2 regions of the Pseudomonas sp. PHC1 genome follow, and region 2 is predicted to be linked to the other one. Evidence: predicted binding sites of a transcription regulator. Region 2 holds the regulator's gene; the other holds the start of a gene.
What was found. The regulator FliA, encoded in region 2, starts transcription of late flagellar genes. The targets are predictions, from matches to a motif close to CTAAAGTTTNNNNNNNNNNNGCCGNTAA.
Positions count from the first base shown of each region.

Region 1 (3,416 bases), on a different contig from region 2:
TTCCCGCCTGGCATCAACGGAGTGTTTCCAAGTGATACGAGGCAGGCCTGCCAACATGATCGTAGATCAAAGCTGACAGGCCACTGAGCGCCAGATGACAAAACGGTCAGCGAACCTTGAAGCGGCCCATGATCGCGCTCACTCGGCTGTTGGCTTCGAGCAGCTGGCGGGTATTGAGTTCACTGGCCTGGCCGCTTTCCACCAGCTCATCGACCATGTGGCGGATCTGCACCATGCTGCGGTTGATCTCTTCGGTGACTGCGCTCTGCTGTTCGGCGGCGGTGGCGATCTGGGTGCTGAGGCTGTTGATGTGGCTGACCGCACCGGCCATTTCGTCCAGCCCGCTGTTGACCCGGGTGGTGGCATCGGCGGCCGACTGGCAACTGGCCTGAGTGTTTTCCATGGCGCTGACCGACGAGCTCACGCCCTGGGTCAGGCGGGTCAACATTTCGTTGATTTCCGAGGTGCTGGCCTGGGTGCGGGCGGCGAGGGCACGCACTTCGTCCGCCACCACCGCAAATCCTCGACCCTGTTCACCGGCGCGCGCCGCCTCGATGGCCGCGTTGAGCGCCAGCAGGTTGGTCTGGCCGGCAATGGCGCCGATCACGCCGAGGATTTCGGTGATGCGCTGGGCATCCTGCTGCATGCTTTCGACCTTATGGGTGGCGCTGGCCACTTCGTCGATCAACGCCACCACGCTGCCGGACGCTTCACCGACCACAATGCGGGAGCGGTCGGCGTTTTCGTTGGCGCGCTGGGTGAAGGCGGCGGTTTCGGCAGCGTTCTGCGCGACGCTTTCGGCGGTCGAGCTCATTTCGTTGATCGCGGTCACGGTCTGGTCGGTTTCCGAGGCGTGGCGCAGCAGAATCTGGCTGGTGTGCGCCGAGGTGCGCTGCAGGTTGTCGAGGCTCGAGGCCATGGCGCCGGTGGCCTGGGTGACTTCGCCGATCATGTTCTGCAGATAGGCGATGAAGGTGTTGACCGAATGGCCGATGGCGCCGAGTTCGTCTTCAGCGCGAATGGTGATGCGCCGGGTCAGGTCGGCATCGCCGCTGGACAGCGAATCGATGTTGGCTTTCAGCGCTTTCATGCGCGAAACCAGTTGGCGAATCGCGTAGACCTGCAACAGCACCAGCAGGATCACCAGCGGAATCTGCAACAGGCTCAGGCTGCTGAGCACATCGTCACGTTGGGCAGTGAGCATTTTGGTCGGCAGGGCAGTGGCGAGGAACCACGGGGTGCCTTCGATCGGGCGCATGAAAAAAGTGCTGGCTTCACCGTGATTGTCGAATTCGACGCGCTGCGCCTGCTCGCGGTTTTGCAGCCCGGCCTTGACCTGGCTGGCGAAGGTCGAGCCGCCGGCCAGTTCGCTGATGTTCTTCAACACGATCGGCCCGCTGATGCGCGAGCTGTTGCTGATGATCTTGCCGTCGGCCTCGACGATCAGCATTTCGGCGTTGAGGTCTTTTTCCTTGCGCGCCACCAGATCGTTGAAGAAGCCCAGGGTCACGTCGATGGTCGAGACGCCCCAGGCGCTGCCGTTTTTCTGGATGGCCATGGCGCAGTTGGTGCGCGGCTCGGCACTGGCGTCATCTTTATAGGCAGCGGCCCAGGCACATTGGCCGCGTGGGGTCTGCATGCCGCCCTTGTACCAGCTCTGGTCGTAATAGTTGGGCGCCGCGTCGCTGTTCCAGAACGTGTTCACTGCCAGTTTGCCGGAGGCATCACGGTGCCAGAACGTACTGAACTTGTTGCGTCCGGCCTCACGCTGGCCGGGCAACGGCCAGATACCGCCGCCGAATACTTTGAGCTCACCGTATTGATCCACCAGCCCCGGCAATACGGTGTCGATGGCCGCGCTGTCGAGCAGCGGGATGGTCTGGGTGATGCTGCGCTGTTGCGCCTGGACCTTGTTCAATTCGCCCTGGATCTGTTCGGCCACTTCAGCGATACGGTTGAGCACCACCTGTTCTTCGGTATGGCGCAACTTGGGCGCGACCAACTGGCTGATGCCAACCACGGTCAGCACCGACAGCAACAGAATGAACAGAACCAGAAACAATGTGTAGCGAGCCTGAATGGTGCGGAATGCGGGCATGGAAACCGGTCCTTGAGCAGGGATTCTTATTGTGGGCAGGGAAAAAACAGCGCGGGCTTCCTAGCGTATCGTCGCGAGTTCGGGAAGCTTTAGGTACTTTCGTCCTAAAAGCCGCGATCCCGACCGATGGAACGTATCCGGCCCGTTACGTGAGAACTAACTGTGCCGAACATTAGAGCAATAAACCCACTTTCATCGCATTGTCATGAGCGCTCTAACCCTGCATTTACGGGGCTGTTACCGGTTTGTATCGTGAATGTACAAAAATTGTAAAAAAGTGCAGAAAGAAGTTGGTGCCATTAGTTTGCCGGCCGATACTCCGGGCAACTCAAAAGTCATCCAACAAGGAATTTTTCATGTTTTCCTCGCAAGGAGCCTGCTCATGACTATCGGCTATACCGGTGCCTGGCAACCCAAGGCGGGTTTGCTGGTTCGAGATACAGGAAGCTCGAGCAAACCGGTTTCTCAAAGCGTGAAGGTCAAGCAAATGCTGGCCCTGGTCGGCAACGACCCGACCGCGATCAGCACAGCGGAGATGGACAAGCAGGGTCTGCACAAGAACATCAAGGGCTTCGATCCAACCAATGTTTCGGCCAAGCAATTGGGCAGCCTCAGTGCAATGCTGCGCAGTCGGGGCCTGATTTCCGAGATCACGTCCATGACCTTGCTCAACGCCGGCGACAAGTTTGATCGCTTCGGCATTCAGAAGGATCCGGATGCCAAGTTCAATGCGCTGGAGTATTTCGCGACGCAACTGGATACCATCCAGACCAATAATCTCAAGGGCAACAAGTACGCCAATACGTTGATCCCCGAGTACAAGAAAGCCATCTATGTGCTGCAGAACCTGCAGACCTACGGTCAGGGTGGAGAGCGCAAGCCTCCGACCGACAAAGGTGTCAGCGCCAAGGCTTGATGAGGCAGGCCCGCCCCGGTAACGGAGCGGGCCTCATCGTTCATGGAGCCTTGGGTTCCCGACGCCGCATGTCCTCCTGCAGACGTTGCATCCGCGGACAGTCCAATGTCAGCGTTCTTGGCTGGAATCCGCGATGAAACAGCGCCAGCCATCCCGAGCCTTTTTCATCGGGTGCCAGTCCGGTGAATGTGAAATCCAGGGTCGACAACTGGCACCAGGCGCTGTCGAAACCCTGCGCCAGTCTGAGCCTGATCGAAATCAGCCAATGGTCCGGCAACTGCTGCAGTTGCTTGAGCAATCCGTCGTCAAGCGATTCCAATACGCCGTCATAGCGTCCCCAGCGCTGATCCAGTTGTATGGGGTCGCCGATCCAGGGCGATGCGTTGTCCCGTGTCCCGAACA
Region 1 covers NZ_JBJXHJ010000018.1:72,668-76,083, forward strand. Annotated here, with positions in the region: gene ACKJSM_RS20795 (methyl-accepting chemotaxis protein) at 107-2,098, opposite strand; gene ACKJSM_RS20800 (hypothetical protein) at 2,481-3,014, shown strand; gene ACKJSM_RS20805 (GNAT family N-acetyltransferase) at 3,055-3,416, opposite strand, start outside.
Region 1: ACKJSM_RS20795 (methyl-accepting chemotaxis protein) is a predicted target of FliA. The motif match lies at 2,164-2,191, and genes of this name have one in related genera.

Region 2 (3,416 bases):
CGGGCTCGCCGGGTGCATCCTGACTAAACTGGATGAAACGGCCAGCCTTGGCGAAGTGCTGAGTCTGGCAATCAGTCACGAACTGCCGGTCGCCTACCTGACCGATGGGCCGCGTATTCCGGATGATCTGCATCTGCCGCGCCGTCATCAACTGGTCAGCCGCGCCGTCAGTGTGCAAATGCAGGAAGAACCCAGCGAAGAAGCCATGGCTGACATGTTCGCTGATATCTACCACAGTCCGACCAAGCAGGTTGGCTGAGGTAATGAACCGTTTTTGTACCTACATCGATGGTCTGCCATGCATTGTTCCGGTTGTGAACGCGCAGCCAGTAATGTGGCCTCCGTCTATGCAAGACAAGGTAAAGAAATAACATGGGCAGCATGCATCCCGTACAGGTGATCGCGGTGACCGGCGGCAAAGGTGGCGTCGGCAAGACTAATGTGTCAGTGAACTTGTCCCTGGCCCTGGCAGAGCTTGGCCGTCGGGTCATGCTGCTGGACGCCGACCTGGGGCTGGCGAACGTCGACGTTCTGCTGGGCCTCACACCCAAACGCACCCTGGCCGACGTGATCGAAGGCCGCTGCGAGCTGCGCGACGTGCTGTTGCAGGGCCCCGGCGGGATCCGCATCGTGCCGGCCGCTTCCGGCACCCAGAGCATGGTTCACCTGAGCCCGGCCCAGCATGCCGGCCTGATTCAGGCGTTCAGTGACATCGGCGACAATCTCGATGTGCTGGTGATTGACACCGCTGCGGGTATTGGTGACTCGGTAGTCAGTTTTGTTCGCGCAGCCCAGGAAGTGTTGCTGGTGGTGTGCGACGAGCCGACCTCGATCACCGACGCCTACGCGCTGATCAAACTGCTGAACCGCGATTACGGCATGAACCGCTTCCGCGTCCTGGCCAACATGGCCCAGAGCCCACAGGAAGGTCGCAATCTGTTCGCCAAGTTGACCAAGGTCACGGATCGCTTCCTCGACGTCGCCCTACAATACGTCGGTGCGGTGCCCTACGACGAAAGCGTGCGCAAGGCGGTGCAGAAGCAGCGTGCGGTCTATGAAGCCTTCCCGCGTTCCAAGTGCGCGCTGGCGTTCAAGGCGATCGCACAGAAGGTCGACACCTGGCCGCTGCCCGCCAACCCGCGTGGCCACCTCGAATTTTTCGTCGAGCGCCTCGTGCAGCAAACGGCAGGACCTGTGCTATGACCGCCAGCGGTATGAATTTCTACAAGAAGTCGGCGCGTGACGCGCAGTACGAGCTGATCGAGCGTTACGCGCCACTGGTCAAACGCATCGCCTACCACTTGCTGGCGCGATTGCCGGCCAGTGTGCAGGTCGAAGACCTGATCCAGGCCGGGATGATCGGCCTGCTCGAAGTCTCGACCAAATACGACGCCAGCAAGGGCGCCAGTTTTGAGACATACGCGGGCATCCGGATCCGCGGTGCGATGCTCGATGAAGTACGCAAGGGGGACTGGGCGCCACGCTCGGTTCACCGCAATACCCGTATGGTCAGCGACGCGATTCGTGCAATTGAAGCTAAAACCGGCCGTGACGCTAAAGATCACGAAGTTGCGGCCGAACTCCAATTGAGTCTCGACGATTACTACGGGATTTTGAACGACACCCTGGGCAGCCGCCTGTTCAGTTTCGACGACCTGTTGCAGGACGGCGAACACGAAGGGCTGCACGAGGATGGCGCCAGTGCTCATCTGGAGCCGTCGCGCGATCTGGAAGACGAACGTTTCCAGGCCGCGCTGGCGGACGCGATTGCCAATTTGCCGGAGCGTGAGCGACTGGTGTTGGCGCTGTACTACGACGAAGAGCTGAACCTCAAGGAGATCGGTGAAGTCCTTGGCGTCAGTGAATCGCGGGTCAGCCAGTTACACAGCCAGTGCGCGGCCCGCTTGCGGGGGCGTTTGGGGGAGTGGCGAGCGCGCTGAAGGCAGTGTGGGGACACTGTGAACGAGGCTGGTGCGGTGGTGAACGGCACCGGTCTTGCTCTGTTGTGCTCCAGACAGTCATCGAGTGTTTTGCCGGATTGATTGAAATGGCGCGTCCAGGTGCTGGGCGCGTTTAAGACTGCTTGGAGGTCGAATTGAACAAAGACATGAAAATCCTCATCGTTGATGACTTCTCAACGATGCGGCGGATCATCAAGAATCTGTTGCGTGATCTGGGGTTCACCAACACGGTCGAGGCCGACGATGGCACCACTGCCATTCCGGTGCTCAACAGCGGCAGCATCGACTTTCTGGTAACGGACTGGAACATGCCCGGCATGACCGGCATCGACCTGCTGCGCCACGTGCGCGCCGATGAAAAGCTCAAGCACCTGCCGGTGCTGATGGTGACTGCTGAAGCCAAGCGCGAGCAGATCATCGAAGCGGCCCAGGCCGGCGTGAACGGCTACGTGGTCAAACCTTTCACGGCTCAGGCGCTGAAAGAAAAAATCGAGAAGATTTTCGAACGCATCGGCTGATGACGCGCGGGGGAGCTATGGAGCATAACGAATCTTCACAGGGCGATTTCGAGTCGACCCTGAAAAAACACGCGGTCGAACTGGTCGAAAGCCTTGAGAAAGGCAAGTTCGGCGACGCGGTGCAACTGATCCATGAGCTCAATCAGACCCGTGACCGTGGCCTGTACCAGGAAGTGGGCAAGCTCACGCGTGAACTGCACAGTGCGATCGTCAATTTCCAGATCGATCCGCACATGCCGCAGGCCGAGGAAGTGTCGCAGATTACCGACGCTACCGAGCGCCTGGGCTACGTGGTCAAACTGACCGAAGCTGCCGCCAACCGCACCATGGATCTGGTGGAAAGCGCGACCCCTGTGGTCAATGGCCTGGCTGACGAAGCCCAGGCCTTGAGCGCCGATTGGGGCCGTTTCATGCGCCGTGAGGTCGGGGCTGAAGAGTTCCGTGAACTGGCGCGCCGGGTCGACGGTTTTCTGGCACGCAGCAGCGCGGACAACCGCGCGGTGTCGAGCAATCTGAACGACATTCTGCTCGCCCAGGATTACCAGGACCTCACCGGCCAGGTGATCAAGCGCGTGACCCAGTTGGTCACCGAAGTCGAAAGCAACCTGCTCAAGCTCGTGCTCATGGCCAGCCAGGTGGACCGCTTTGCGGGCATCGAACATGACCGTGCGGCGATGCTTGCTGAAAAAGATCCACAAAAACATCTCTCGCAGGGTGAAGGTCCGCAGATTCATGCCGATAAACGAGAAGACGTTGTGTCCGGTCAGGACGATGTGGACGATTTGTTATCCAGCCTTGGATTCTAGAGTTTTGGAATTCTAGGTTTTTTGGGTTTTTAGACCTGTAGGAGCACCCCATTAATGAGCTTCGGCGCCGATGAAGAGATCCTTCAGGATTTCCTGGTTGAGGCCGGCGAGATTCTTGAGCAACTGTCCGA
Region 2 covers NZ_JBJXHJ010000010.1:66,638-70,053, reverse strand. Annotated here, with positions in the region: gene flhF (flagellar biosynthesis protein FlhF) at 1-259, shown strand, start outside; gene fleN (flagellar synthesis regulator FleN) at 373-1,203, shown strand; gene fliA (RNA polymerase sigma factor FliA) at 1,200-1,940, shown strand; gene ACKJSM_RS15385 (chemotaxis response regulator CheY) at 2,108-2,479, shown strand; gene ACKJSM_RS15380 (protein phosphatase CheZ) at 2,497-3,285, shown strand; gene ACKJSM_RS15375 (chemotaxis protein CheA) at 3,340-3,416, shown strand, end outside.